One region of the Sporosarcina pasteurii genome, then DNA from elsewhere that is predicted to be linked to it. Evidence: riboswitches for the same ligand, from Rfam matches in the RefSeq annotation. Region 1 holds a riboswitch; each other region holds the start of a gene.
What was found. Region 1 has a riboswitch for thiamine pyrophosphate ahead of AB1H92_RS14815 (thiamine phosphate synthase). Riboswitches for the same ligand answer to the same signal wherever they lie in the genome.
Positions count from the first base shown of each region.

Region 2: another riboswitch for thiamine pyrophosphate. It lies ahead of tenA (thiaminase II); the one in region 1 lies ahead of AB1H92_RS14815 (thiamine phosphate synthase).
Region 3: another riboswitch for thiamine pyrophosphate. It lies ahead of thiD (bifunctional hydroxymethylpyrimidine kinase/phosphomethylpyrimidine kinase); the one in region 1 lies ahead of AB1H92_RS14815 (thiamine phosphate synthase).

Region 1 is NZ_CP160452.1:3,054,019-3,064,039, reverse strand. It holds gene AB1H92_RS14830 (ThiF family adenylyltransferase) at 1-118, opposite strand, end outside; gene AB1H92_RS14825 (thiazole synthase) at 115-882, opposite strand; gene thiS (sulfur carrier protein ThiS) at 885-1,091, opposite strand; gene AB1H92_RS14815 (thiamine phosphate synthase) at 1,105-1,701, opposite strand; TPP riboswitch at 1,773-1,881, opposite strand; gene AB1H92_RS14810 (Crp/Fnr family transcriptional regulator) at 2,029-2,727, opposite strand; gene AB1H92_RS14805 (cation-translocating P-type ATPase) at 2,739-4,625, opposite strand; gene AB1H92_RS14800 (heavy-metal-associated domain-containing protein) at 4,717-4,938, opposite strand; gene AB1H92_RS14795 (GGDEF domain-containing protein) at 5,295-6,335, shown strand; gene AB1H92_RS14790 (phosphoribosylaminoimidazolesuccinocarboxamide synthase) at 6,406-7,086, shown strand; gene wrbA (NAD(P)H:quinone oxidoreductase) at 7,569-8,180, shown strand; gene AB1H92_RS14780 (superoxide dismutase family protein) at 8,283-8,831, shown strand; gene AB1H92_RS14775 (CAP-associated domain-containing protein) at 8,877-10,004, opposite strand.
Region 2 is NZ_CP160452.1:2,485,468-2,495,488, reverse strand. It holds gene AB1H92_RS11855 (sulfite exporter TauE/SafE family protein) at 1-102, shown strand, start outside; gene AB1H92_RS11850 (DUF302 domain-containing protein) at 182-571, shown strand; gene AB1H92_RS11845 (DUF421 domain-containing protein) at 776-1,396, shown strand; gene nhaC (Na+/H+ antiporter NhaC) at 1,868-3,256, shown strand; gene AB1H92_RS11835 (LLM class flavin-dependent oxidoreductase) at 3,513-4,505, shown strand; gene AB1H92_RS11830 (ABC transporter substrate-binding protein) at 4,592-5,572, opposite strand; gene AB1H92_RS11825 (ABC transporter permease) at 5,569-6,309, opposite strand; gene AB1H92_RS11820 (ABC transporter ATP-binding protein) at 6,306-7,055, opposite strand; gene tenA (thiaminase II) at 7,042-7,734, opposite strand; TPP riboswitch at 7,840-7,943, opposite strand; gene AB1H92_RS11810 (isoprenylcysteine carboxyl methyltransferase family protein) at 8,321-8,845, opposite strand; gene AB1H92_RS11805 (type III polyketide synthase) at 8,856-9,932, opposite strand.
Region 3 is NZ_CP160452.1:3,161,874-3,171,894, forward strand. It holds gene AB1H92_RS15425 (Zn-dependent hydrolase) at 1-912, opposite strand, end outside; gene AB1H92_RS15430 (hypothetical protein) at 931-2,121, opposite strand; gene AB1H92_RS15435 (peptidylprolyl isomerase) at 2,578-3,450, shown strand; gene wrbA (NAD(P)H:quinone oxidoreductase) at 3,507-4,172, opposite strand; gene AB1H92_RS15445 (alpha/beta hydrolase) at 4,199-4,810, opposite strand; gene AB1H92_RS15450 (DUF3238 domain-containing protein) at 4,946-6,151, opposite strand; gene thiE (thiamine phosphate synthase) at 6,213-6,872, opposite strand; gene thiD (bifunctional hydroxymethylpyrimidine kinase/phosphomethylpyrimidine kinase) at 6,865-7,701, opposite strand; TPP riboswitch at 7,774-7,880, opposite strand; TPP riboswitch at 8,227-8,334, shown strand; gene thiM (hydroxyethylthiazole kinase) at 8,418-9,185, shown strand; gene thiW (energy coupling factor transporter S component ThiW) at 9,197-9,673, shown strand; gene AB1H92_RS15475 (histidine phosphatase family protein) at 9,727-10,021, opposite strand, start outside.

The DNA of each region.
Region 1 (10,021 bases):
CAGAGGAAGAACCAAGTGCGCCAGCCCCGAGAATAAAGATATTTGCTGCGCTAATTCGTTTTTGTCCTTCTATCCCAATCGGTGCGAACAGTTCTTGTCGTGAATAACGGCTATTCAATTTGGCAAGAGTCCTTCCATCGGACTGCTAGCTACTGCGTAGTCACGTTCAGGCATCCGTCCAGCCTCAAAACCAAGTCGTCCCGCTTCAATGGCAAGTTTCATCGCTTCTGCCATTTTCACTGGGTCCTTTGCTTCGGACACGGCCGTGTTTAATAAAACAGCATCCGCGCCGAGTTCCATCGCATAGGCTGCATCTTTTGGAGAACCAATGCCAGCATCAATAATGACAGGGACTTCCGACTGTTCGATAATAAAGGACAAATTCAGTGGGTTTAATATGCCGCGACCTGATCCGATAGGCGCTGCACCCGGCATGATGGCATTGACACCCATTTCACATAATCTGCGGGCAAGTACAACGTCATCAGATGTATAGGGAAGTACGATAAAACCTTCATCCAATAACATTTCTGTGGCACGTAACGTTTCAACTGGGTCTGGCAACAAGGAGTGGTCACAGCCAATAATTTCTACCTTAACCATGTCACATAAACCAGATGCCTTTGCCAGTTTTGCGATACGTACAGCTTCCTCAGCTGTTTTTGCACCAGCGGTATTTGGAAGCAAAGTATATTTTGATAAATCAAGTTGTTCTAAGAAATTTGGTTGTGATGGTTCAAAAACGTTCATTCGACGGACTGCGAATGTTAAAATTTCTGCTTCAGAAACACGAACAGCTTCTTTTTGAGTTTCAAATGATGGGTATTTACCAGTCCCTAACAATAATCTCGATGAAAATGAATGATTTCCTATTTTAAGCATGTTCATCCGCCTCCTACAAAGTGAATAATTTCGATCTGATCACGGTCCATAATCGGTTGATCATAAGCGCTTTTATTGAGAATGTTTTTATTCAATTCCACAATTAAAATTCTTTCCTCGAGATTTAAGTGTTCGAGCAATTGCTGGACACTTTCAACGTCTTTTGGGATTTCTTGTGTGTTCCCATTTAGTTCAATTGTTTTAGTCATTGATAATCCCCCTCTATGTATGAATGGCATCATAATACTCTTTGGCGATGTTTTTCGGATGTTCGCTTTCAAATATAGTAGACATTATCGCCACGCCTGCAATCCCTACTTCTCTTAATCGTTCGATATGACTTGGTCGAATGCCGCCAATCGCGTAGACAGGAATGGTTAGCGATGAAACAATTCGCCGCAAGTCATCGGTTCCGCGTGGTTGCAATCCAGGCTTTGAATTTGTTTTAAACAAATGACCATATAACACAGACTCTGCGCCATCCGCCTCAGCAACTATCGCTTCTTCAAGTGAGTGGACGGATTTTCCGAATAATAGCGCTGGATACTGCCGCATTAAATCAGGAAGTGGTAATCCGCCTGGCAGTTGTACTTTATCAATTTGTTCGGTATTTGCAATAGTAGGTTTTCCGTGGACAATCATTTTCTTTACGTTAAAATTTACTTCCTTAAGCTTTTGAATTAATTTCAAGATCTCTGTATCCGTTTTCGACTTTTCTCTTAAAATAACTGCGTCAATATACGGTTCAATCGCTAGTAATGTTTGAATTAATTCATCTATCGACATACGGTCATTCGTCACTGCAATGAGCTTCATCATATCCTCCTTTACACAAAAAAGACTACTTCCGCAGTAGGAAAGTAGTCGTCAAAGACAGTATTAATACATAAATAATCTGACGGCCACTTCCCTACGCAGGTCCAAACCTGTTCAGGTAATAAGGGTATCAGAGTTGTACTCTTCTCTCAGTCCTTTTCAAGGATTCCCCTAATGGTCAATGTTATGTTGAATTTTCAATCTACTATTAGTGTAGCATAGAGTCTTTTTGAATGAAAGAAAGGAGTAGGAATTACTGGAAAAGCAAGAAAATGGTTAGTTGCTTTCAAAGTATTAAAAAACCACCCTGTATGGATGGCTTTTAAGCGATTAGACGAGTAGTAAACTATCTAAATCTAAAATCTCTATTTTGCTGGGTGTATGTTGTCGAATCCATCCAGCCTCTTCAAAGTCAGCTAGTTTTCGACTGACTGTTTCGGGTGTTGTCCCAAGATGAGAAGCGAGGTCTTTCCGACTCATCGGCAGTGTAATGCGTTTACTTTTCGTTTCCTCTACTACATCCGCAAGGTACATCGCGATTCTTGTTTCGGTGGATTCCAACGCAATGCTTGCCGCCTGCTTTTCGGTTTTTGACAATCTCGTTGAAAACTCAGTGAGGACTTTTAAGGAAATTGCGGGATATTTCAATAAAAACTGTTGGAAATCTTTTCTTCCCATCACACATAATTCTACAGGTTCCATCGCTTCTGCATAGGCATCGTGCACGGATTCAGAGAATAAAGAAAGTTCTCCAGTGAAATCACCTGGTTCTAGAATACGCACAAGTTGTTCTTTGCCAGTGTCTGATAAACGATAGATTTTCACCCGTCCCTTATGAACGATATACAGCCCATCTGACGGTTCATTTGCTCGATAAATTGTATGGCCTCGTGGATGCTTTACAGAATTTGTAGTTTTGACAATCTCACTCATTTCGGCAGTTGTTAAATGGTTAAAAATCGGCACAATAGAGATGCACATTTTCTGCATCTCCACGGCTCTATGTTCGCAATGATTGTTTTCTGTCAACCTTCTCCACCTCATTCAGTTTGCAGTATTGGCGTCGCAGTCTCTTTTTTACCGTTCTTGTTATTATAACGCATTAATCGAACAGCGTTAAGAATAACTAGAAGCACACTTAGTTCGTGAATGAGCATACCTGATGCTAAAAATACTTTTCCGAGTAGGACACCTGCCAGTAAGATGACAACTGTTCCTACCGCAAAGAATGTGTTCTGTCGCATATTACGTACAGTGGCTTTTGCTAAAGAATAGGCGTGTGAAAACTGGTCGAGTCGGTCTGCCATTAAAACAACATCCGCAGTTTCCATTGAAATATCCGTTCCGCCTTCGCCCATTGCAAGCCCGATATCGGCAGTCGCGATGGCTGGTGCATCATTAATACCGTCTCCTGCCATAGCAACACGGTGACCCGCATTTTTTAACTTTTGGACCATGGCTACTTTGTCTTCAGGTAGTAGTTCCGCATATACCGCGTCAAAGTCAAGTTGCTTGCCAACAAGTTCAGCAGTATGTCGATTATCACCTGTTAACATAATGATTTGTTTGATGCCGTTTGCGCGTAACTCTTGTAGTGCGCTTGTGGCTTCGGGACGAATTTGATCTACGATGGAGATGATTCCCGCGATGGTTCCGTCAATAGCTGCAAAAATTGCTGTGTTTCCAGACTTTTCACGTTCTACCGCATAAGCTTCAACTTCGTTGGAAATCGCAATGCCATTGGTGCGCATCAGTTTTCGATTTCCGATTACGAGTGTTTGCCCCTCAATATCTGCGCGAATGCCGTTCCCTTCAATCACTTCTGCATTTTGGGGTTCATTCACAAGAATAAGATTTCGTCTCTTTGCTTCTCTTACAATGGTTTGGCCGAGATGGTGTTCAGAAATCATTTCAGCTTCGGCAACAACACGTAGTAAATCGTTTTCTTTGCGGCTAAATGTATGGATGTCCGTTACTTCAGGACGTCCGCGTGTCAAAGTACCCGTTTTATCAAATACGACTGTGTCGATTTTACCGAGACTTTCCATAATTTCTCCACCTTTAATCAAGGCACCATTACGGGCACCATTACCGATCCCCGCAACAATGGAGACGGGTGCAGAAATAACAAGTGCACCAGGACAAGCGACAACTAAGAAAGTAAGCGTCATTTCAATGTTTCTTGTGAATAAATAAACGAGAATGGACATGACGACAATTGCTGGTGTGTAGATATTTGCAAATCGGTCAAGAAACTTTTGTGTTTTAGACTTTGTTTCCTGTGCATCTTCGATGAGTTCGATAATGCGTGCGAAAGTTGTATCATCCCCAACACGGTCGGCAAGTACTTCGATAAATCCATTTTCTAAAATAGAACTACTAAATACACGGTCATTTTTCGTTTTCGTTACCGGTACAGATTCACCAGTAATTGCAGATTCATTTAAAGTGGCTTTACCGGAAATAATTTCTCCGTCAATCGCTACTTTTTCACCTGAACGGACGATGACGCGATCTCCTTCTTCTACGTCATCGACGGAAATAGTCATCGTTTCTCCGTCACGTAAAACCGTTGCCTCAACAGGCGCCATATCGATCAATGAACGAAGGGAAGAACGTGTTTTTTCTAATGTCCGTACTTCTAAATATGCACCGAATAGGAATAAAAAGGTTACTGCTGCTGATTCAACGTACTCTCCAATAAACAAAGCACCGACAACAGCGATGGTTACGAGCAATTCAATACTAAATGTTTTCATCCGAATTGCTTGAAACGCTTTAATGGCAATTGGCGTACCTGCAATTACCGTCGATATAATAAGTGTCCCTTGCCGCCATTCATGCAAGCCCCCGAGGTGGAGACCAATCGCGATAAGAAGTAAAGCCCCCGTGATGGCGGTAATTTGAGAGGTCCTTCTAGCATTCATCATTTATCCCACCTTTTAATGTTTGTTATGAAAATTGACGATTATGAGCTTGTAAAATTAGTAAGCCCCAGACGCGTCCGGGGCTTTTGTTTTACGAAACTTTTTTTGAAACGACAGGGTACCCAAGCTTAGTAAGTGTGTTTTCAATGTCTTCAGCTTGGACCTTGCTTTCATCAAATTGTGTGCGAACGCGGTTGGAATGGAAAAGAACTTTTATTTCCTCAATTCCCTCCATTTTCTCCAGTGTGTTTTCGATTTTCTTCACACAAGTCGGGCAACCAAGTGGTTCAAGATTAAAAACAGCTTTTTTCATATTGTTCATCCTCCAAAGTTTTATTTTGTATCTAAAGTATAAGGTGAATGTTCATCGCGGACCTTGACGTGCATCAAGTTCTGGAAAATTTATTAGATTATTTGAACACGCAACCTTTTAGTGTTGCTTTTCATCTTTATACATGAAGTATAGGGTGATTACTTAAAGGGTACCTTGACGCATATCAAGATTGATAGGAAAATTTAAGGTTTTGATAAGTTGAGGTTTTTGTTACTATTGTAATGTGTCAAAAGTGCTAAATTCGAGAGTGGATTATCATTTTTTAGTAGCTAGAAGTTGTTCATTCCATATGAAAAGTTATATGATAAATATAAGAAAGGACAAGGGATTGAACAATGTTAGAGAAAGAACAGTCATTTATTGACTTAAGAAGAAATATACTGTTAGTTATTTTACCTATCTTATTTCTTAGTGCTTTAGTTTCGATAGTTGTAAACATAGGTAAACAAGAAGTTCATTTTGATTTTATTATAAAAATGTTTTTGGCTTGTACTTTCATGATTGGCTGGTTTGCAGCTTTAGTCAGATGGAAAATGAAATTATTGGAATTAATTATACTGTTTGGTTTGTATGTCTATCATTGGCTAAAGGTTACAATATTTGTAAGAAGTCATCTAGGGGTTGTAGGAACGGTTCACTTTGATTCATTTGTCGTTTGGCTTCCGCTCATCATAATTTTTACATATGCCATTTGGAGTAAAAGGTTAGCGATAAGGCTCTCTTTACTGTTACTTATCGGTTCAATCATTCCTAGTGTGTATTATATAAATGAATTAAGTGCGGCATTTTTGGAATATTTTGCCCAGCTTATCTTAGCGATGATTGTCTATATTTTGGTACTCATTTTTTCATTTAAAATCATCAGAACGCATGCAGAGGTAGAAATCATGCGCCGTCAATTACGAGTAGATCCACTTACACAAGTTGGGAATCGTTTTCAAATTGATGAGTGGATGCAGTCGTTTTTGGGCAAAGCAAAGGAAGATGAATATTCTATTATTTTCTTTGATATCGATCATTTTAAAGAAATTAATGACCAATTTGGACATAATATTGGTGATGAGGTATTACGTGAATTGGCGCAAGTTGTTCAAAATGAACTAAAGAAAAATGAGCATTTTGGCCGGTGGGGCGGTGAGGAGTTTATGATTATTCTTCGTGGGTCAGAATGTGCTGCATATAGGCTGGCGGAAATTTTACGCCAAGCCATTGAGTCTCATAATTTTACTGGTATCCATCGGTTGACAGCAAGCTTTGGTGTGACTGGATATATTCAAGGAGATACGACAGAATCTATGTTATTAAGAGTGGATCAAAGACTTTACGCATCTAAAAACGTTGGAAGAAATATCGTCACAGGTAGAATAAACGAATAACCCTTTTTCTTCAGTCGATTCTGCATTATACTTAGAGTGAACGTTGATCCGAATAGAAAGGAATAGGCGCATGAAACTTATTTATAGTGGTAAAACGAAAGATGTATTTGAAGCTGAAAATGGTCAAGTATTACTAAAGTTTAAAGATGACGTAACAGGTGAAGACGGTGTTTTTGACCCGGGTGCCAATACAGTCGGTTTGACAATTGAAGGCATGGGCCAATCAGGTTTACGCATGACAACCTATTTTTTTGAAAAACTTGCGGAAATAGGAATTCCAACGCATTTTGTGGAATCTAATCTAGATGAAGCTACGATGCTTGTAAAGTCAGCGAAAATGTTCGGTGCAGGACTTGAAGTGATTTGTAGGTATCGAGCAGTTGGCAGTTTCTTAAAACGGTATGGTGCATACTGTGAAGAAGGAAAACCATTAGATGCGTTCGTTGAAGTCACGTTAAAAGATGATAAGCGAAATGATCCACCTATTAATCAGGATGGACTTGCACAATTAGGGATTTTAACAAAAGATCAATACGAAACACTCGTCACGTTGACGAAAGAAATATCTTCCGTTGTGAAAAATGAGTTGGTCGCCAAAGGCTTAGAACTTTATGATATTAAACTTGAGTTTGGTCTGGATGCAGAAGGAAACATGATGCTCATCGATGAAATTTCTGGCGGTAATATGCGCGTATATAAAGATGGACAATCTGTACAGCCACTTGAATTAGAAAAAATGTTACTCCAGTAAAACATGATGAACACTAAAAAGACGAGACACATTCACATTGTTGGATGTGTCTTTTCTGATGGTATTTGGATAACCTAGCGAGAGATAAACATAGGCCGTTGACAAAAACAATTAATCATCATATAATTAACTTGAATTCAAGGTAAATTAAAAGGTTGTTTTAAGGTTATTCGTTTTTTAACACGCGTATTAGAGTTAATAAAAAACCTGTGGAACAAGATATAATTTTTTTAACCACATACCTTGAATTCGAGATAATTTAATATGAAGCTTGATTAAAGTATTTAGTTAAAGGGCACCGAATAGTACGTCTGATTTTGTTCCATTAGTTCATGATAGAGGACCGGAGTAAAATGTTGGTTACATCGTTCATCTTTTAAGGGGGCGGTTTAATACAGAGTAATATGGAAATAATTTTAGAGAAGGTGGAATAAATGGGTTTCTGGAGTAAATTATTTAAAAAAACAAAGGAGATGGATAATATGTCAAACGTAAAATTAGCAATCGTATTCTATAGTATGGGTGGAACGAATTATCAATTAGCAAAGTGGGCTGCAGAAGGCGCACAAGAAGCTGGTGCAGAAGTTAGAGTGCTAAAAGTACAAGAATTAGCGCCGGAGTCAGTTATTGATGGAAACGAAGGTTGGAAAGCAACTGTTAATGCAACGAAAGACGTTCCAGTCGCTACTTCAGAGGACATTGAATGGGCAGACGCAATTATTTTCAGTACACCAACTCGTTTCGGTGTCATGGCATCCCAAATGAAGCAGTTTATTGATCTTCAAGGTGGATTATGGGCAAGCGGTAAAACGATTAACAAAGTTGTAAGTGCGATGACATCCGCACAAAACCCGAATGGCGGTCAGGAAGCGACATTACATTCATTATATACAGCGATGATGCACTGGGGTGCGATTATTGCGACTCCCGGATACACTGACCCTGTTGTATTTGGTGCAGGCGGAAACCCATATGGAACAAGTGTAACAGTAGACCAAGATGGCAAGATGGTTGATGACGTGGAAGCTGCAGTCAAACATCAAGCAAAACGCACAGTAACTGTTGCGGGATGGGTTAAAAAAGGGAATCAATAAGATAGTTTTTAAAGAGTCAATCAACTTTGATTGGCTCTTTAAGTTTAAATAAACCGATTAGAACCTATCCTATCAATGAAAAAGGATTAGGGAGGAATTTTTTTGAAGCGAAATGTAGTCGGAGTCATTTTGTTAACTGTGTTTGTTATTCTCGCTGGTTGTGGGAAATCCAACACGAAAATCCCGGTGAGTGGGAATAGTACAGACATGATTAAAGCGCCACTTATCAACACGGAAGGGACAGAAATGGGCGAAGTCACGATAACGGAAGATAATAAAGGTGTGACGATTCGGGTAGTGGCAGAAGGTCTTACACCAGGTACACACGGTTTTCATATTCATGAAAAAGGGGAATGTACACCTCCAACGTTCGAGTCTGCTGGTGGTCATTTTAATCCCACAAATAAGGAGCATGGGTTTGAAAATCCAAAGGGCTTTCATTTAGGTGACTTACCAAATATCCAAGTAGAAAAAGACGGTACTATCGATGCTACAGTGACAACAGCGGAAGTGACGCTTCAAAAAGGAAAGGAAAATTCAATTCTGGATGAAGACGGAAGTACCATTATGATCCACGAAAATGCAGATGATTATAAAACGGATCCAGCGGGAAATGCAGGAGATCGAATTGCTTGCGCAGTAATCGAGTAAAAAGTTGAAAATCCCTTTCAAATGCGAAGACGCATCAGAAAGGGATTATTTTAATAGAAAATTTTCAGTGTAATACGGTTGTTCTTGTTCATTAAATGCAACGCCGATGCCTAGATGGCTGTAAATATCTTGTAAAATATTCTCCCGATGACCTTTGGAGTTCATTAATCCTTCATGCGCAAAAATACTGCTAGATTGTCCATACGCGAGATTCTCTCCAGCTGCACGAAACGTAATACCGTCGGATCTCATTCGATCGAATGGCGAAAGGCCTTCCAAATTTTCATGACTAAAATAATTATGTTCGGCCATGTCAATGCTATGGAGGAGCGCAGTTTGTGCCGCATTCTCTTCCCACTTCAACGCTGGAAGCCCATGTCTGACGCGAGCTGCATTTGTTAAATCAAATAGTTGGATTTCAAAACCTTTTCTTAGTGTTTCGTTTCCAGGTGCGTAAATCCCATTTTTAGTATGTTCCAATGAACTGGAAACGAGTTGAATGGCAGTGACCTTGTCATCTTGATGTAAATCATAAAAGAAGTAAGCGTACAGATCACCGACTTTAAATAGGTCAAATCCCTCGCTATCTTGCAGAATATATATGTTCAATCCTTTTCGAATCTCAGTTAACGGTTCTCCGTACCTTTCTCTGACGACAGCTTTAGATGTGCCGTATTGAACCCCAGCGTCCGATGAAATCAAGTCATCATTTGTGTAGATTGCATTGATTTTCCGTTCATTGTCATAAGAAATCATAACGAAATTATGGTAATCTTGATGATATGTAGACCAGTTTGTCCCATATTCATTATGCGAAACTTGTAAGGGTTCACCTAGTGTAGCGGTGACCGTTTCTTCAGCATTCCCAATTTCAAGATTATGAATTGAAATTTGACTCGTTTTAGGCTCTTTCAATGTAGGTTTTTCAACGTTATTCACTTCATGATCTTGGACGTTTGTTTCTGCTAAAAAGAAAAGAATTGCTTTATCTGCTTGATCGCTAATAAAATGTACTGCTGTTTCGAACGGCTCACTCGTTAAAAATGCTTTTAATTTATTATCAACAGGCTCTAAAAAAGATAAATCCATATATTGTGAGACGGGCTTTTCCCATATAGGCTTAGCTAAGTAAATTGTGAATAACAGTAGAATCAATAGAAAAAATCGTTTCAAGGGCAATTCCTCCTTCC
Region 2 (10,021 bases), 570 kb from region 1:
GGTGCAAAAATCAGTAAGAGAATAAATACAAAGATATTACAAGGAATCTTAGCCGTTTTAATTTTAGGAACAGCGATTAAAATTTGGATTGATATTTTGTAGCAAAAATGATGTGTATGAATGATGGGTATTTTACGATACTAATGAGGAGACAAATATCCTAATACAATAGGAGGATTTTATGGATTTCTACTATACAGTTCTAACATCTAAAACGATTGACGAAGCGATTGCATCTATTGAACAAAATCTTAAAGAAAATAAATTTGGGATACTTTGGCGACTTAACTTGACTGAAACTTTACAGGAAAAAGGTGTGAATAGTTTCAAAAAGCCTTACCAAATTCTTGAAGTTTGCAACCCAGTAGAAGCGGCACGTGTAATCGCGCATAATCCTTTAGTAGGATATTTCTTACCTTGTAAAATTACCGTTTATGAAGAAGAAGGAAAAACAAAAATAGGACTTCCTAAGCCAACTGCTATGATAGGTTTATTAAATGATGCTGAATTAATTTCAATAGCAGAAGAAATAGAAGGAATCCTTATAGATGTATTAGAGAAGAGTAAATAAAGAATCATAGGAATTAACCTAGCGTTGTGGGACACATATAAAACACCCATTTAAGCTACCGCAATGCCAAATTCTATAGGTGTTAGGAAGCCTAATTTATCTTGATGATGAAAGTCACTTCATTAGCTCCAGTTAATGACATTATATAAACTGAGGCATATCATCCACACTAACCTGTACCAACTGTAGAATGGAGATGTTTGTATGGACCTCGCTTGGATATGGAAATCGATATTAATTGTTGTTGGAGGAACACTATTATTAAGAGTAGCTGGAAGAAAGTCCATTTCTCAAATGACACTTGCTCAAACGGTTATTATGGTTGGAATAGGTTCTTTATTAATTCAACCTCTTGCTGGAAAGAATATTTGGACCACTCTTGCAGTAGGAAGTATACTCGTTATTACCCTTATTGTTATGGAGTATGCCCAAGTGAAATCAGATAAAATCGAACAATTTATTACGGGAAAATCCAAAGTACTCATTGAGAATGGGGAAATTAATGAGAAGAATTTGAAGAAAATGCGGTTTACGGTAGACCAAATGGAGATGAAATTACGTCAACAAAATGTAACCTCTATTGAGAAAGTAAAATGGGCAACATTAGAGCCAAATGGACAAGTTGGTTTTGAATTAAAATCAGATGATCAACCTGCCACGAAAAAAGACATTCAATCCCTGCAAAAAGATATCGAACAAATCGCTCGAGCGTTGAATGTAACGATACAGAAGACTCCTTACCCTCAAGATTCCAATCATCATGATATCTTTTCAGAAGTTGCCAAAAAAGAACACAACGACGAACCACCTAAGCATTTACAATAGGCAGTGTAAGTTTTGTCATATGATTTCTTAAATCTATTTCAAATTTAGAAAGGTTAAGGAGGCGGAGAGCCTAATGTTCTAGTACTCAAAGCATCTTCTTCGCAACCATTCATTGAGATCGCTTCATCCTTTACGAATCAAAAAACATAAAAAAAGATTGACATCTGTCTTGAACATGATAATATTCAATTCAATCAGATGTTAAGATACTATATAAAAATCGAATCAACTATATAATTATGAGAAGACGATGAAGTAGTCTGTTTGTGGGCAGTATTTAAGAGACTGGACGGTTGGTGAAAGTTCAGGCAGCAAATAAGATGAATTACGCCGTCTGTTTGTCTCATCACACAATGAAGTGGATGGCTGATTATTTGGCCAATCAATTAGGGTGGTAACGCGGAGAACTCTTCGTCCCTTGTTCAAGGGATTGAAGGGTTTTTTATTTTATCAAAAAAAGGAGCGTTCAATATGTTACGTACTAAATCAGTCATCACCCCCACATTTTTAGAAGCATTTTTATTAGTTCTCACCATTGTCGGGACAATTAGTGTCAGTTTGGTAAAGTTTGATGCTGTTCCACATATTCCTATTTTATTATCTGTGTTACTGCTTATTATTTATGGGCTATTAAAGAAAGTGACGTACAAAGAAGTTGAAAGTGGATTAGTTGAAGGGGCAGGCGCTGGGATGAGCGCAGTATTTCTATTTTTCTTCATAGGCATTTTGGTAAGTAGTTGGATTATGAGTGGAACGATTCCGACACTTATTTATGCAGGGTTTAATATTGTGACGCCAACATACTTTTTTGCAATTGTTTTTGTCGTTACAGCAATTGTCGGGATGTCGGTTGGAAGTTCATTAACCACTGTTGCAACCATTGGTGTGGCTTTTATTGGGATGGCGACGGTGCTTGACGTCTCTCTTCCAATTGCAGCAGGTGCGATTGTGTCTGGCGCATTTTTTGGTGATAAAATGTCGCCACTCTCTGATACGACAAACTTAGCTTCTTCGATTGTTGGGGCGGATTTATTTGAACATATTCGTAATATGGGCTGGACGACAATTCCAGTATTTTTTATTACGCTTATTATATTTGGTTTTTTATCGCCAACTGTAACTAGTGTAGATGTCGGCAAGATTACAAGTTTCCAAGAAGGATTATTACAAACAGGAATGATTCACTGGTATACCATCATTCCGATCATTGTATTATTTGGATTAACGATGTTTAAAATCCCAGCGATGATGACACTTGCAGCAAGTTCATTCAGTGCAATTCTAATTACTTATTTTCATCATACCTATTCAGTAGGTGAAGTTTTTTCAATCATGTTTGGCGGATTTCTGTCCGAAACAGGGATTGAAGAAATCGATGCGCTGTTAACACGTGGTGGAATGGAAAGTATGATGTTTACCGTTTCTTTAGTCTTACTAGCACTTAGTATGGGTGGCTTATTGTTTAAACTGGGCATTGTCCAATGTCTGCTAGCGAAAGTAGAAAGTTTATTACGTAAAGTGTCTTCTGTAATCGCAGCGTCTGCATTGACAGCGATTAGTATTAATATTTTGATTGGTGAACAGTATTTATCCATTTTATTGACAGGACAAGCTTTTCAAAACCAATATGAAAAAGTTGGACTGGCTGGAAAGAATTTAAGTCGGGTTATGGAAGACGCTGGAACTGTTGTGAATCCATTAGTGCCGTGGAGTGTATGTGGAATCTTTATTACAAAAATGCTTGGTGTATCAACACTTGACTATTTACCATTTGCTTTCTTTTGTTTATTATCTCCAATTTTAACCGTATTGTTTGGCTATTTAGGAAAAACGTTAACGTTTCAAACAGTAGCGAAGTAAACCCTTCATTTGACCAGATGGGGGAACGATGAAATAGGTGCGGCTATTGTGAATGAAGCAATCCATGGTAGCATCAAAAAGTGTAAAAGAATAAAACATTGTCTAATGCTTACACGCTAACTTTTATTTAGTCGTGTAGGCATTTTTATTTCATGTATAAGGGGAATGTGTTTCGATAAGGGAGAGCAATCGTATGATGGATTTGGCATGAATCATAATAGATAGTGGTAATGGATTGTAGAAAGGATGTTTAGAAATGAGATTAAGTGTATTAGACCAAGCGCCGATTACAAAAGGACATACAGCACCAGAAGCATTAAAAAATGCGGAAGAGTTAGCGATCTTAGCTGATGAACTCGGTTATTACCGGATGTGGATGGCGGAGCATCATAGCACAAATACTTTTGCAAGTTCTGCACCTGAAGTAACAGCCGCACATTTGGCTGCCAAAACAGAACGAATTCGTCTCGGAACAGGTGGCGTTATGATGATGCATTATTCCCCGTTAAAATTAGCAGAAGTGTTTAAAACATTAAGCGCACTTTCGCCGGGGCGCATTGATTTTGGTGTTGGACGGGCGCCAGGCGGAGATAATCATTCAGTTTATGCACTATCTGAAGGACGCCAACCGATGATGCATAATATGTATGAGAAATTTGAAACCGCATTATCGCTTATTAACGACGAAGTGCCCAAAGACGATTTGTATCATCGAACCATTGCGACCCCTTCTCAAGTTGAATTGCCGGAAGCATGGTTGCTTGGGTCAACAGGAAATAGCGCCATTCAAGCGGGACGTATGGGAGTCGGGTATTCATTCGCACAATTTTTTATGGGCGGCATGACAAAAGAGATTTTAGAAGCCTATCGAAAAAATTTTGAGCCTACTATATTTATGGAGAAACCGGAGATCAAAGTAACGTACATGGTCACAACAGCTGAAACACAAGAAGAGGCTGAGTACGAGGCATTACCGCAAGACATTTGGCGACTGTTATTTACAAAAGGGCAAATCGGTCAAACGATGACACCTGAAGAGGCCGCAAACTTTCCATTAACAGAAATGGACCGCATGACGATCCAAGAAAACCGTAACATCCATATAGTGGGAGCTGCTAAAGAAGTTGCGGCTAAGTTGCGGGAGGAACAGGCGTATTACGGATTTGATGAAGCTATGATTTGTAGTATTCCACATAGCCAGGAAAAGCGGTTGGAAGTATATCGTTTATTGGCGAATGAATTGTTTTAGAAAGGCTATTTCTCCCAATTTAAAATAAAGAAAATCGTTGAAAAGAAATCCTTTCAACGATTTTTTCTTTATCTCTATATTTATGATTACTCTTCCATATTTACAAATATACCTTCTAAGTTCGCTTCTTTCGTAAGCAATCCAGCTTTAGTCATCCAGTCCGCGGTGACTTCCCATACTTCTGCGTCTTGATGGCCAAACTTTCCGTTTTCTTTCATCTTCGGCAGGAGGATGGATAAAGATTCTTTCTCAACTTCTTCAATCAGCGGAAAGTTTGCTTTATCTTGGTGTTTCAATAGGGTAGCAAGAGCCTCATCTGGATTGGCTTCCATGTCATCAAATGCTTTTCTAGCCGCACGCCAAAATGCTTCGATATTCTCTTGTTCATTAGCCCAAGTGTCATCACTCGTTACAACTAGAAGTTCGTAAAACGAGGGCACCCCAAAATCTGTTGGATCTAAGTGACCAGGTTGATAGCCTTCATATTCTAGCATCGGAAATTCATGATTAATGTACATACCGACTGCCGCATCTGCTTTTTCAGATACGATAGATGAACTTAATTCGAAACCGACATCAACCATCGTTACCGAATTAAAATCAGCACCATCTGTTTCCATCATTGTTTGTACCATCGCCTCATTGAGAGGGATTCCAGTAAAGCCAATCGTTTTGCCTTCAAAATCTTTTGGAGATTTAATACCGGTATCATTTAAAAATCCGACATGATTCAGCGGAGATTGAACGAGAACTCCGACAGACTTTACTGCGATATCTTGTTCTGTTTTCGCAATAATGACATCTGGTTGGTAGGTGATGCCCATCGTTACTTTCCCAGCAGCAGCTAAATTAATCGGGTCTGTTGGATTTGCCGGGAACTGAATATCCAACTCAATGCCTTCTTCTTCAAAATAACCTTTTTCTTCAGCTACGTAAAGAAAACTATGTACAGCGTTCGGATACCAATCGAGCATAATACTCACTTTCTCCGTGTCCTCGTTTTTATTACAAGCACTTAGGACGAATAATATCATGATGCTACTTAAAAATAGTTTAATGTTTTTCAACTCTTTGTCCTCCAATTTAACATACGTTTTTCAAGGTGAGTTACACAAATAAATAATAAAATGCCAACAAAAGTCAATACGATAATCGGAGCAAATACGGCTGCCCCGTCAAATTGCGTCATCATGCGACGGCTAAAATAACCAAGTCCAGCCTGTGCACCTAGCCATTCCCCAATAGCTGCACCAATGACGCTCAAAGTCACTGCGACTTTTAATCCTGAGAAAAAGTGGGGGAGTGCCATCGGAATTGAATACTTGAAAAATATATCCTTTTTCGTAGCGCCCATCGTGAGAAATAATTCCTCGTTATCCTTATTTCCAGATGATAGTCCATCAAAGGTATTTACGGTAATTGGGAAAAATGTGATCAATACAGCAACAGCAACTTTACTCCAAATAGTGTAGCCAAACCATAAAACAAAAATGGGGGCTAACGCAATAACGGGTACCATTTGAGAGGCAATTAAAATTGGATATATCGCTCTTTGCACACTGGAATTTAAAGACATCCAAACTGCAATTGCTGTTCCTAAAATGATTGATAGCGTAAGACCCATGACGATAGATAATAAAGTTATGGGTAAATGATCTAGAAAAAGAACTTCTTTTAATTCCCATAGCCGAATGAATATTTGTAAAGGAGACGGTAGAATAAATGCTTTATCGATGATTCTTGCACTTATTTCCCACAAAATTAGGAATCCCACTACAATCAAAAATGAGGCAGTATTTCTCATAAAGCGACCTCACTTTGAAGAGTGCTAAGTAAACGGTCCTTTAATGCCAACATTTCAGGAAGATTTAAATCATTTCTTGTACGTTTACCTTGTAATGGCACAAAGATTTCTTCAACGTCCGTCACAGGTTTATTTTTCAATAACAAAATTCGGTCCGATAGAAAGAGTGCTTCCTCCACATCATGGGTAATGAATAGTATCGTAGATTGTCTTTTTTTCCATTGCTCTAGTAACCATTCTTGCATTGATAATTTAGTAATTGCATCGAGTGCAGAAAAAGGTTCGTCTAATAAAAGAAGTGGATTTCCTGAAAGAACAGCGCGCAAAAATGCAACGCGCTGTTTCATCCCTCCAGATAATTCAGCTGGATATTTATCATCTGTGCCTTCTAATCCAAATTCTTTTAATAAAGGTTGTATTTGTTGATAGGCGGTTTGTTTATCAATCCCATTAATTTCAAGTGGTAAATAGGCGTTTTCCAAAATCGTTCGCCATGGTAAAAGTAAATCTTGTTGGGGCATATACGCTACTTTCCCAAGTCTGTCCCCATTTTTATTTCCTTCAAGTGTAATGTCACCAGTCAATGGATGCTCGAGACCAGTAACTAGCCGGAATATCGTACTTTTTCCAGAACCACTTACACCGACGATGGAAATAAATTCACCTGGATGAACAGAAAATGAAAGGTTTTCTAGTATTTTACGTTTTTCGTCATAGCCAAACGAAACATTGTTAAATGCCAACATCAGCAGTTTCAGCACCTGGCCACATTTGCTTGTTGTTCGCCATATCCCAGAACATATATTCAAATCGTGTCGTATTTAAAAAGATTTCTTCTAATTTTTGTAACTCATGCTCAGGTTTACCTTCCGCCACTTCGTTCATTAAGTCAATGCACCAGCTTGCTAGTTCACCGAAGGCTTCGGAAGAATACATGCGTATCCAGTCGCCATATAATGGGTGGTCTGCTGCACCAGGGATTTCATTTAACTCTTTTCCAATTTCCCAATAACTCCAAGCACACGGTAAAACTGCAGCAACAACTTCTGCAAGTGTCCCTTTTTGACTGACGTGTAACATGTAGTGTGTGTATGCTAGAACAATTGGGGAAGGCTTTGCGTTCTCAAGTTCTTCTTCTGAAATGCCGAATCGCTCAGCATATTTTCGGTGAAGCGCCATCTCCGTATTCAATGTACCTTCAAGTAGTCCAGCGAATTTCCCCATAGTTTCAACATCATCTGCTTTCACTGCGCCGATTGCAAATACTTTTGAGTAATCGATTAAATATAAGTAATCCTGCACCATGTAAAAACGAAAGTTTTCTTGATTAACAGTTCCATCGCCAATCCCTTTTACAAACGGATGATTATGATTCTGTCTCCAAATTGGTAATGTTTTCTCATGCAGGCGGTCAGTAAATTTCATTTCATACCCACTCCCTATTAATTTTTCCAATTAAAAAATCCACTCCTTGAAGAAGAAGTGGATTGTAGACAGTCAGAATTCCCCAGAAAATAGACGGGTCGAATTTATACGTCTGCACCTCTTCCTTACGCCAGTATTACCTGGTTCAAGTTAAAAGGGTTTAGGCATTCGCCAGTCTCAGCTCTTTTCGAGCACCCCTAGTGGTGGATCTTATGAAATTGGATTCAACTAAGTATAAGCATAGAAAAAAGAGAAAGTCAAATAATTGATTGAAAATAGGTGGAAAGACGCAACGGGATTATTGGAGCCGAATAGTTAGTATAGCCATCAATAAAATTCGTTTAACTCAAAGTGCGTAGGGCGGTATTTGTGAATGAGTCAATGCTGCCGATTCGAATCGTAAAATTTCGGGATATCCGCCGAAACTGTAATTATCTTCGCTCTCTGTAGCAGTATGTCCTAGGAAATCAATAGGATGTCCAATCAATCTTGAGATGTCCTCCGAAATGGGCGTTATCTCCGCTCTCCGTTCCAAGATGTACGAGCAAATCACCAAGATATCCGCCCAATTCCTAAATCCCCACCTCTAATAAAAGACATCACTGTAATTCGTCAATTCTTTCAAAGCATTTTCTTCAATCGGAATGCGAATCGATAACATCCATATATTTAATAAAGTGAAGGTAATGGCAGTAAAATAAGCGTTAAATAAAAGTGGGATGGATATTAATTCGATGGCAACAATTAAATAATTAGGGTGACGTAAAAATTTGTAAGGACCTTTTTTTACCACATTCGCGTTTGGAAGAATCATTATTTTTGTATTCCAAAACTTACCTAAAGAAAATAAACACCAAAATCTGCCTACTTGCGCAAGAAGGAAAAGTATCAGAAAAAATCCCCAAAGCGGGGAGAGTGTTCGTTCAAATAGAATGACTTCGATAATGAATGCAATAAAAAATGAACTATGAAGGAGGATCATGAGCGGATAATGTGAAGCGCCGACCTCATAGCCGCCTTGCTGAACAATCCACTTTTCATTTTCTTTTGCAACGAGTAATTCAGTAAGTCTTTGCGTGATGACAATCATCATTAATATCGTTAAAAACAAATAAGACCCCTCATTCCCATTGTAATAATAAAAGTTCACCACAAAAACCAGGCCCTAGCGCTGCCATTAAACCATAGTCTTGAGAGGCCGGTTTGTTTTCAATAAAGCGTTCTAATACATATATAATTGTAGGGGAAGACATATTCCCATGTTCACTCAATATTTCTCTGGAAATGTTTGTTTTTGTTGGTTGAAAATGAAGCGCATTTTCATATGCTTCTAGCACTTTTTTGCCACCAGGATGAGCAATGAAATGCGTTATATCTTCGTTTGTTAATTCATAATCACCGAGAAATTCATGTACAAATGGTCCGAGCCATTTTGTAATAATGCTTGGAATGCTCTTCGAAAAGATGACGTGAAGTCCACTGTTTTTAACATCCCATCCCATCACGCCTTCAGAATGCGGCATGAACTTTGATGCAGTGCCAATTATTTTAGGGGATGGGTGTCGAGCTTTAATCGTGGATTGTTCACCTGAAATTAGTGCGCAAGCGATACCGTCTGCAAATAACGAAGCCCCGACGAGATTGCTTTTTGAGTAATCTTCTTTTTGGAAAGTTAAACTACAAAACTCTATTGATAATACGAGAACATTTGCAGTAGGGAAGGCACGGCAAAATTCATAGGCTCGACTAACGCCAGCCGCACCTCCCGCACAACCAAGTCCCCAAATTGGGATCCGTTTCGTATCATCTCGAAATGGAAGTTGATTCATGATTCGTGCTTCGATACTAGGTGTTGCAATTCCGCTACTGGAAATATAAAAAATGGCATCTATTTCAGAAGGATGAACAGTTCTTCGTAAGCGATTGTTTACCAAGCATTTTTGAATTGCTTGTACACCAAAATGTACAGCATGTTCAATATACAAATGGTTTCGCTCTTCAAAATCATGTTCATGTTTATACCAATCGATTGGCATACATAGATACCGATTGTTAATTTCGCCGTTGTCAAAAACTTTTAATAGCCGTTCAATATTTTTAAACTTGTCTTTAAATAGGGCACGTGTTAATTCGACAGCATCAGTTTGCTTAATAGCAAAGGACGGATTTACAGTACTTACCGATAATATGGTTGGCATAGGCACCTCCGGAAAATGTTTATGATTCAAATATATGATGCATGTCTAAAAGTCATGAGTCGTTCAGGGAAGTACCCTTCGTTTAAGGT
Region 3 (10,021 bases), 110 kb from region 1:
TCTTTCTTTCGTGCGCTTGACAGCCTCGAGCACGTGCTCCTCTTCACCTGAACGTATATCAACTGTGAAAGTGACGTTTTCAGGAATGACATTTGACCCGTTTGGGAATACGTTTAATCGTCCTGTTGTGATGACAGTTCCATTACCGACCGTAGCGGCAATCTCAGGCAAATCGCCAACTATGCGCGCAGCAGTGACGAGCGCATCCGAACGTCTGTCCATCGGCGTCGTCCCTGCATGTCCCGCTCGCCCTTGCACCGTCACCTCTAAATGGGTGAGGCCAACAATTCCTTCAACAATCCCAACTTGGATTCCTTTTTCTTCAAGTATCGGACCTTGCTCGATATGCAGTTCAAGAAAAGCAAGAATTGTTTTCGGATCGCGCACTTTCTTTTTCGAAGGATCTAGTCCAATCTCCAACATCGCATCTTTTGCTAATATGCCTTCCGCATCCGCCAACTGATCAAAGTCCGACTCAGTTAGGACGCCCATCATCCCCCTTGAGCCCATAAGCCCGCCCCCAAACCGCGAGCCTTCCTCTTCAACAAACGCAATAATTTCAAGAGGATAGAGAGGCGTAATGGCATTTTCCTTAAACAGTGCAGCCAATTCCAACCCCACAACTACACCAGCAGTCCCGTCATAGGCACCACCATTTGGAACAGAATCAAAGTGAGAGCCGACCAGTACGGAAGGCTTGTCCGGCATCTGCCCTTCAAGTTTCCCGAAAATATTTCCGAAACCATCTTCTGTAACGGTAAGCCCGTATTCGACCATTCTTTCCTTAATGTAGTTTCGTGCTAGTAAATCTTCTTGACTATACGTCAATCTTGTTACACCTTGACCTGGCGTTGCCGTAAATTGGCTTAATAACTCGATATGCTGTTGAATCCGGTTTTGATTTGCTTTCATAACTTCAACCCTCTCTACTTATAGGAATGCAACAAAAGTACCCGCGAGGATAACAGAGACAATCGTAACACTTATAAAACCACCGACAAGCATTGGCGGAAGCATATGACTTGTCAAAACTTCTCTTTCCTCTTCATCTTCTGTTAAGGCATTAATGACTTCGACTGTAATGATGTAGTCTGCCGGGAAACCATACAACGCAGTCAATGATACAGCGAATGCCATTTCCTTACTGACTTTTAACACTTTCCCCATAATGAACGAGAAGATGTACATCCCAATCACACCAAATCCGATACAAACAACGAGTGGATATAAGATACCTAACATCATGTCGGGTGTGGCGACTTTCAAACCATCAAAGACGAAGAGCATTAACCCAAGAATCGCAAACCCGAATCCATTTGCCCTTTGCAATGAATTACGCTCTAAAAACCCAACGCTTGTTGCAATAACACCGAATACTAAGCAAAGGACAAACGGGCTAACAGCTACAAATGGTGCGAGCAATTCAGATGTCAAATAGGCAAGATATCCAACAATCGCTAATCTTAAATACTTAAAGTAATCCGTATTGTATTTCTTAGGCATTTTACTAAATAATTTAAGCTCTTGTTCTTTTGACGCTTCCTCTTTCTCTATATCTTCCGTCTTCTTTTCTAATTCTCCATTGCGATACTTGCTAAGAAGCGTTTTTCCTTCTTTCTTCAAAACGAAAGAAGTCATCGGATATCCCGCGAAACCTTGCATCACGTAGATAACTATCGCGAATACCGACAACATCGTAAGCCCGGCTTCTGCTGCACCTTCCGACATAATTAACGCGGAAACAATGCCGCCAACGAGCGGTGGAATGGCAACAAGTACTGTTTGAACATCAAATAGTATTGTTCCAAATCCGAATAGTATGACAATAATACCTAGAATCCCGGCTAAGGAAATTAATATCGTTTTCCATTGTTTAGCTAATTCTTGAACAGACAATAGTGTACCCATATTTGTAATCAGTAAATAGATTAACATGACCGCAACAGTAGGCGGAACCCCTGCAAGCGCAACAATATCTTGCGGAAAAAAAGTCCAATATCCAAGCAAGAAGAGGACCGCACTAACAAAAACAGAGGGAATCCAAGCTTTCGTGCGAACGGCAACAAGATCTCCGATAAATAATATAGCAACAACAAGTACTAAAGCTAACATTTGCGACATAACAATCCCTCTTTTCTAAAAATATCAAATAGACATAAATTTATAATGTCGATTGTGAAATAATAACACAACTCTTTCTATTCTGCAAATAGTTTTTTAATATAATGAATAAGCGTTTTTTAACCATTCGATTAATTCCGATAACCTAGAAAGAATCTGAAACCGCTGTCAAATTGTTCTTCTACCGAAAACACCATCACTTAAATAATGGAATTGAAACCTTAAAAAATTGCAGACGTCAATTTGTTAGGAATGTTTTCTCAGGAACATGGCGAAACTGGGGAATAGGAGTAAATAAGGAAAAGGATACAAAGTTTTTCATCACTTTAAAACAACAATAAAGAGGTTCATGCTATACTTACAACAGAAGCTGAATATCAATTACTATTTCGTTCATATCTCGTCCATATTTACGCAATATAATTGATTCACACATATGGTATTGGAGGAAAAATAATGGTTAAGAAATGGTTGAATACGAAAGTAAAGGTCGGATTGGCGGCCCTAAGTTTAGTCGTAATCACTGGTTGTTCAAATGGGGAGTCTGTTGCCACTGTTGATGGTGAAAAAATTACAAAAGATGAACTGTATGAAATTCTTGTACAATCTAATGGACAACAAGCACTTGATGCTTTAATCGATGAAAAAATTGTAAATCTTGAAGTGAAGAAAGAAGACATCAAAGTTTCGGATGAAGAAATTGATGAGGAAATTACGAAATTCATTGAAAATGCAGGTGGCGAAGAAGCATTTAATAACGCATTAGAACAAAGTGGTATGACAGAAAAAGATTTTAAAGATGATGTCATTCAATACTTATCCATTCGTAAATTAATGGAACCACGTGTTGAAGTAACGGACGAAGAAATTGAAACGTACTTTGAAGAAAATAAAGAGGCCTTTAATGTTGAAGAACAAGTTGAGGCAAGACATATTTTAGTGGAAGACGAAAAAACGGCAAATGAAATCGTACAAAAGCTAGAAGACGGTGAAGATTTTGCTGAATTAGCGAAAGAGTATTCAACAGATGAAGGTTCAGGCGCACTGGGCGGAGACTTAGGTTTCTTTACACGCGGTAGAATGGTACCTGAGTTCGAAGAAAAAGCCTTTTCTTTGAAAGTCGGCGAAATTAGCGAACCTGTAAAAAGTGAATATGGTTACCATATCATTGAAGTATTAGATAAAAAAGAAGCAAAAGATGCCGTTTTTGAAGACCATGTTGTTGAGATTCGCGAAAAGCTATTTGAAGACAAAATGCAAACTGAATACGTCACTTGGTTAGAAGAAGCAAGAGAAAAATACGACATCAAAAACAATCTAGACAAATAAGTTAGCAAAAAACCGACACATCCAGGTGTCGGTTTTTTTGATTCAAATGTATACATTTACTCTAAATTTTTCAATGCGTTTGCGACGCTAACTGTTCGTTTCGCTTGGTGAGCTACTGCTGCTTTGATAGCTGCCTCATCTTCCACCATTTTACCGTCTTGTCCGACCGTGACACTTGTTCCGTATGGGTTGCCCCCTGCACTAAATATAACAGGATCCGTATAGCCCGGAGCCGCAACAATGGCTCCCCAATGATACATGGTCGTATAAAGAGACAAAATCGTTGCCTCTTGGCCGCCGTGTGGGTTTTGCGCGGATGACATTGCGCTCACTGCTTTATTCGCAAGTTTACCTTCTGCCCATAGACCACCGACTGTATCGATAAAACTTTGCACTTGGCTCGCAATATTTCCAAAACGCGTCGGCACACTAAAAATAATCGCTTCCGCCCACTCCAAATCTTCAGGCGTCACTTCAGGCACATTTTTTGTCGCTTGTGCATGTGCTTTCCATCCTTCGTTGGCATCGATTGCTGATTGCGGCGCGGTTTCAGGTATTTTTAATACTTTTACTTCAGCCCCCGCCGCTTTCGCCCCTTCTTCTGCCCATTTGGCCAATCGATAATTCGTTCCACCAGCACTGTAATAAACAATTGCCGTTTTGGTCATGTTTTCCATCCCCTTTGCACTCACATTACCAAACATTCTATATAAATAACCCATGTCTTACTCCCCGCTTCGCATTGTTGTTACGAACCGAAATTCGTCTCAAACCACTCAGCAGCCGCTGCTACTTCCGTCCTCGTGAGCGAATGACCGTTCATCTCCCAGTGTAACGCAGTTTCAGCACCTGCACCTCTCAGAAGCTCATCCAATTCTTCCGATTCAACCATTGGACAAATCGGGTCATTCTTACCCGCGGCAATGAACACTTTCGTTCCTTCAAGATTTGGTAACTGAAGGCCTCTTCTCGGCACCATTGGATGATGAAGGCTCGCTCCTTTTAAACTTCCCTCATAATGGAATAATAAACTTCCAGCGATATTTGCACCATTCGAATAACCCACAGCAATCACATTGTCCCGATCAAATTTGTACTTTTCTGCTGCCTCGTCAAGAAACGCGTGCAACTCTTTCGTCCTAAAAATTAAATCTTCCTCGTCAAATATACCTTCCGCTAATCTGCGGAAAAATCGTGGCATGCCATTTTCAGAAACATTTCCACGAACACTTAACACCGCCGCATCCGGATCAATTAAATCTGCAAGTGGCAATAAATCTTCTTCCGTGCCGCCTGTACCATGTAATAATAAAAGAACTGGCTTAGCCGCATCTTTACCTTCTTTAAAAACATGAATCATATGTCATTCCCCCTATTTCGATTGTGAACTAGGATCCTCATTATACGCTTTTCATTCCCCAGAACACGCTTCCTAAACTATCTCGAATTCAAGACGATACTAACAAAGGGAATTTACCTTGTCAATCTATCCGTTTTATTCAAAGTTTGAAAAACGCCAATAATGCCAACTCATCACATCAGACATCCAAATAAGTCCATTGCTTTCGGCTAGATGAATGGGTATCCATCCATTTTGTGCGCCGCGCACAAGATAGACTTCATGATGCGGCGCCTGATTATGGTACCCAGTCATATCAAATGTCCCATCCCTTCGCAGAACAGCACGAACTTCATAATTAATCTTCGGTGCTTGAACAAGTGGATTTTGGACTTCATGCATTAACAGAAAACCGGCCTCTCCTGGCTTATGATCGCTTCTTTCCAAAACAACCCCGTCACTAGTGGCTTGCGCTTCTTTTCTAATTCGGCCTACATGATCATACGCCACTGTCATCCCAATATTTCTTGTACAGACCATTGGCGACTTTACCTGTCCATAGTCGAGTGAAACATCGACCCTTGTGCGAAAACTCGTACCGTCTGGATTAAAATCTCTCGCATCCCCTTTGAATAGATGATTTTTGGAAAAGAAATTGGGGTTTTTAATCATTTCTTCTTTCAAAAAGGTTGTATAGCGAAATTGCCATTCATTCACTTTGCTTTTAGCTGTTCGTTGCAAAGTTGGAATCAGTAATTCACGCGGCCTTCCAATTTCCTTCGTCACCGTAAACCTTTCAATCGCTGGTTGTTTCTGTGACGTCTTTTTATTCATCATCCCAAGGACTGTAGCTGCCACTGATTTCCCTTTGCTAAACCGTTCTTCTGACATCGCAAGGGGCCTTTTCGATTGAATTCGATATGTATAGGTTTGATCCATTGAAATATCACGGTCAATATATTGGTTCTTCTGCACCTCTTTGATAAATACATCATTTCGATAAATTTCATAATGTGAAACGTCTTTTATTTTTTCCCAAGACAATGCAATTTGGGACTTGGCTACGATGGTCGTCATGACAAGAAATTGCAAAGGGTTTTTAACATTGCGTTCTTCTGCATAAGCCGAAGTTTGAAGGCGCACAACATCCACAACCTCTTCATTCACAACACGTTCAATCGAGTAGTTATACAGTTTCGCATGCTTAAAATCACCGTCCTTAAACTCCGCTACCGTCCCCTCGTATAAAAGTTCACCGTCGCGATATACATAATAATTCCCACCCAAATCGCGCCAAGTAAAATGAATGACATCATGCTTATGCGTCACAGTTTGCACTTCAAACAACGCTTCATTAACCATAAAAAACCACACTCTCCTTTTAGGAAAGTGTGGCGAATTTCATTGAGGATTATTCATTTTTTTACATTTCAACACCAGTTGACGCTAGCGTTACACTCCCTTTAATTGCGCGCGTTACTTGTTCTACATCTTCGGAATTTGCAATTGCCGAAATCATCGCGACACCTGAAGCCCCTTCACGAATAACCCTTCCTGCTTTCCGCTCTGTAATGCCTCCAATACCTACAATCGGAAGACCCGGAAGTACATTCGCCACTTGACGAACTAGCTCTGTCCCGACCGGTGCACCTGCATTTTCTTTAGATGTCGTTTCAAATAAAGGCCCAATCCCAACATAGTTCGCACCCGCATCGGAAGCCGCCATGGCATCTTCAATCGAATGCGTGGAAACGCCTAGTATCTTTTCTGAACCAATCTTTTCACGGACCTTAGCAATGTCCCCATCTTCTTGTCCAATATGAACACCGTCTGCGCCAACTTCTACGGCCAAGTCGACATCATCGTTCACAATAAAGGGAACTTTAAATTTGTTACAAAGCTGTTTACATTGTTCAGCTAATGCTTTTAAATCATCCCCTTGTAACGCGCCCTCCCCTTTTTCACGCAATTGGAAAGTAGTAATGCCCCCTTTTAAAGCAGCTTGTAAAACATCAAGTAGATTTCGATCTCCAATATTTGTTGTTCCGGCAATAAAGTATAATTGTAGTTTACTTTTATCCATCGATCACAACTCCCTTTTCATGTTTTTCAGCTTTCATTTGCTGCTTATATGCCCAGTGATTGGTTGGGCCATGTCCACTCCCTATGTCTAACCCATTTTCAATTGCAGCATGAATAAAATTCTTTGCAGAAACAACAGCATCTGCTTGATTTTTACCCTCTGCAAGAAAGGCAGTCAACGCAGCCGCATACGTACAACCTGTCCCATGTGTATCTTTTGTGTCAATCCAAGGCGTACGTACGTAAAACTTCTCCCCTGCGGCAGACATAAATAAATCTTCCGCATCAGGTACGTCTACCCGATGTCCCCCTTTAATGACGACGGATTGCGCCCCTAATGCCAATATATGCTTGGCCGCTTTTTCTATGTCCGCATTGTTTTGGATACGTAACCCCGTCAGAACTTCAGCTTCTGGAATATTGGGTGTCACTACTGTCGCAATAGGAAGAAGTTCATTCTTCAACGCCTCAATTGCTTCCTCCTGAAGTAAAGAAGCCCCACCTTTTGCGATCATCACAGGATCAATGACGAGCGGAATTTCCTGTTTCTTTAATTGCTCAGCCACGACTTTAATAATATCTGATGAAAACAACATCCCCGTTTTCACAGCATGCACGGGAAAATCCGTAAAAATGGCTTCAATTTGTGCGGCGATGATCTCTAGATCTATCGATTGGATCGCATGAACTCCTTGCGTATTTTGTGCCGTCACTGCTGTTAATGCGGACGTACCAAATACCCCAAGCTCCTGAAACGTCTTTAAATCCGCTTGAATACCGGCACCTCCACTGTTATCTGAACCAGCAATTGTCATTGCGATTTGAACCATTTCAACTCACGTCCTTTTTTAAAATAAAGCCGCTTTCCGGTAACGTTAGAAAGCGGCGGTCATCCTTTTATACAAAAAGACGTGCCACTTCCCTACGCCAGTATCATCCGGATCAGGTTCTAAGGATCTGTACAAAACATATACATCTCAGCCTTTGTTAGGCACTCCTAGTGGTTGTAGAACTATTCAGCTTTTATTCACTATAGCACATTTACACAAGGATATTGCCTTGTTCACAGAACCTTTAAGAAACTTTTACAAATTTAACTGAATAACCTTTGCCGAAATCTACTCATTTTTTGTCATCAAATGTAAACTTTATCCTAATTACAATAAAGTACGAACTATGTTGATTTCCGTTCCGGGCGGACGCTTTCCACTACAATCAACGAGACACCCTCATCATTAAGATGAACTTTTAAAAAAGTAAGGATACTTAAATTCATCTATATTATAAAAATAAGCAATTGTGAAATTGATTCATCTAGCAAAATTATGCTATAGTGAATCTAAATTCAAATAGTTTATTGCCACTGGAGGTGCCTTTGTGAAAGGCTGAGATGCATATACATATGCGGACTCTTTGAACCTGATCTGGTTTAGACCAGCGGAGGGAAGTGGATCCGCGTTTCTTTTACACCATATCGAAATCGTGGCCGCTTCCTACTATATATAGGAGCGGCTTTTTCTATTTTAAAAAAGGAGCCAAATGATTTATGAAGAAAAACAATCATCTACTTGCAGCATTAAGACAACAGAATCCTCTGATACACTGCATTTCCAATATCGTTGTTGCCAACTTCCAAGCAAATGGATTACTTGCACTAGGCGCCTCACCGATCATGGCGGATGCCATGGAAGAAGTTGCTGAAATTGCAGCCGTGGCAGATGCAACGGTTCTTAATATGGGAACACTCAATCCAACTACGCTAGAAGCTATGATTCACGCGGGGAAAAGCGCAACGGAACGAAACATCCCTGTCGTCATCGATCCAGTCGGTGTCGGGGCCACTACTTTTCGCAAGCAAAGTATCCAACAACTCTTACAAGAAGTTGACGTTACCCTCATTCGTTGTAATGCAGGCGAACTTGCAGCCATCGCGGGTGTGGATTGGACAGCGAAAGGCGTTGATGCTGGCGTAGGTGATGCAGATATTGAAAGTATTGCAAAAGCAGTAGCGAAAAAACATAATTGTTTACTCGCTGTTTCTGGAGAAATCGATATCGTCACAGACGGTTATCAAACCTTTTATATAGAGGGCGGACATCCACTCATGACAAAAGTGACAGGCACCGGATGTTTATTAAGTAGTGTCGTAGGCGCATTTTTAGCAGCTGCTGAGGAAAACAGTGTCGAAGCAGCGGCAACAGCCCTAACTTTCTATAAAAAAGCCGGAGAAAAAGCAGCAGCGCTCGCGGTCGGACCTGGAGACTTTGCTGTTCACTTTCTAAACGCACTAAACGAGGAGGAACCTACACATTGAACCTTCGAAAAATGACCATCATGACAATGTTCGTCGCCATAGCAGTTGCCGGCTCTGTATTTGTTTCCTTTCCAGCAGGAATTGCGCGCGCCTACCCGATTCAACATGCTGTCAATGTGATTGCCGCCATTACGTTAGGTCCCATTCCTGCATTGACGATTGCTTTTTTAACTGGACTCGTTCGAATCCTAACAGGAACTGGCTCGCTTCTCGCTTTTCCAGGCGGGATGATCGGTGCTTATTTAGCGGGCATCCTCTACCAAAGATTCGGAAAACCAGCATTTGCAGCCATCGGTGAAGTGATTGGGACTGGCATCATTGCTTCCTTATTTGCAGTTCCTTACGCAAAAATCTTAATGGGGACAACGGTGACAGCATTCTTTTTCATGCCCCCATTTCTCGTATCAAGCGTAAGTGGTGCGTTACTCGGCGTCATTTTAGCCGCTCGCCTGAACAGGTCAGCCATTCGAACAAAATTAGAAATCTAACAAACATCCATAGAATTTGTACTCCAAACTACAAATTCTATGGAACGTTTTCGTCATAAATGAATAAAATGATCCGCCCAAATCCTTTCAACTTGAGCCACTTCTTTCTCTATATGAATGACATACACATCTGGATTCGTTAACGTTTGCCACTCAGTAAAACCAAATCGTTCATCAAAACACCGTAACAAGAGCGTCATTAGATTGCCGTGTGTAACAAGTACCGTTCGAGCGCCTTCTTGCAATGAATCTACCATATTTTTCACACGTGTCATCGCCTCAATTGATGACTCACCACCTTCATATTTAAGATAAAGATTTAGAAAACTATCCTCCAACTTAACTAAC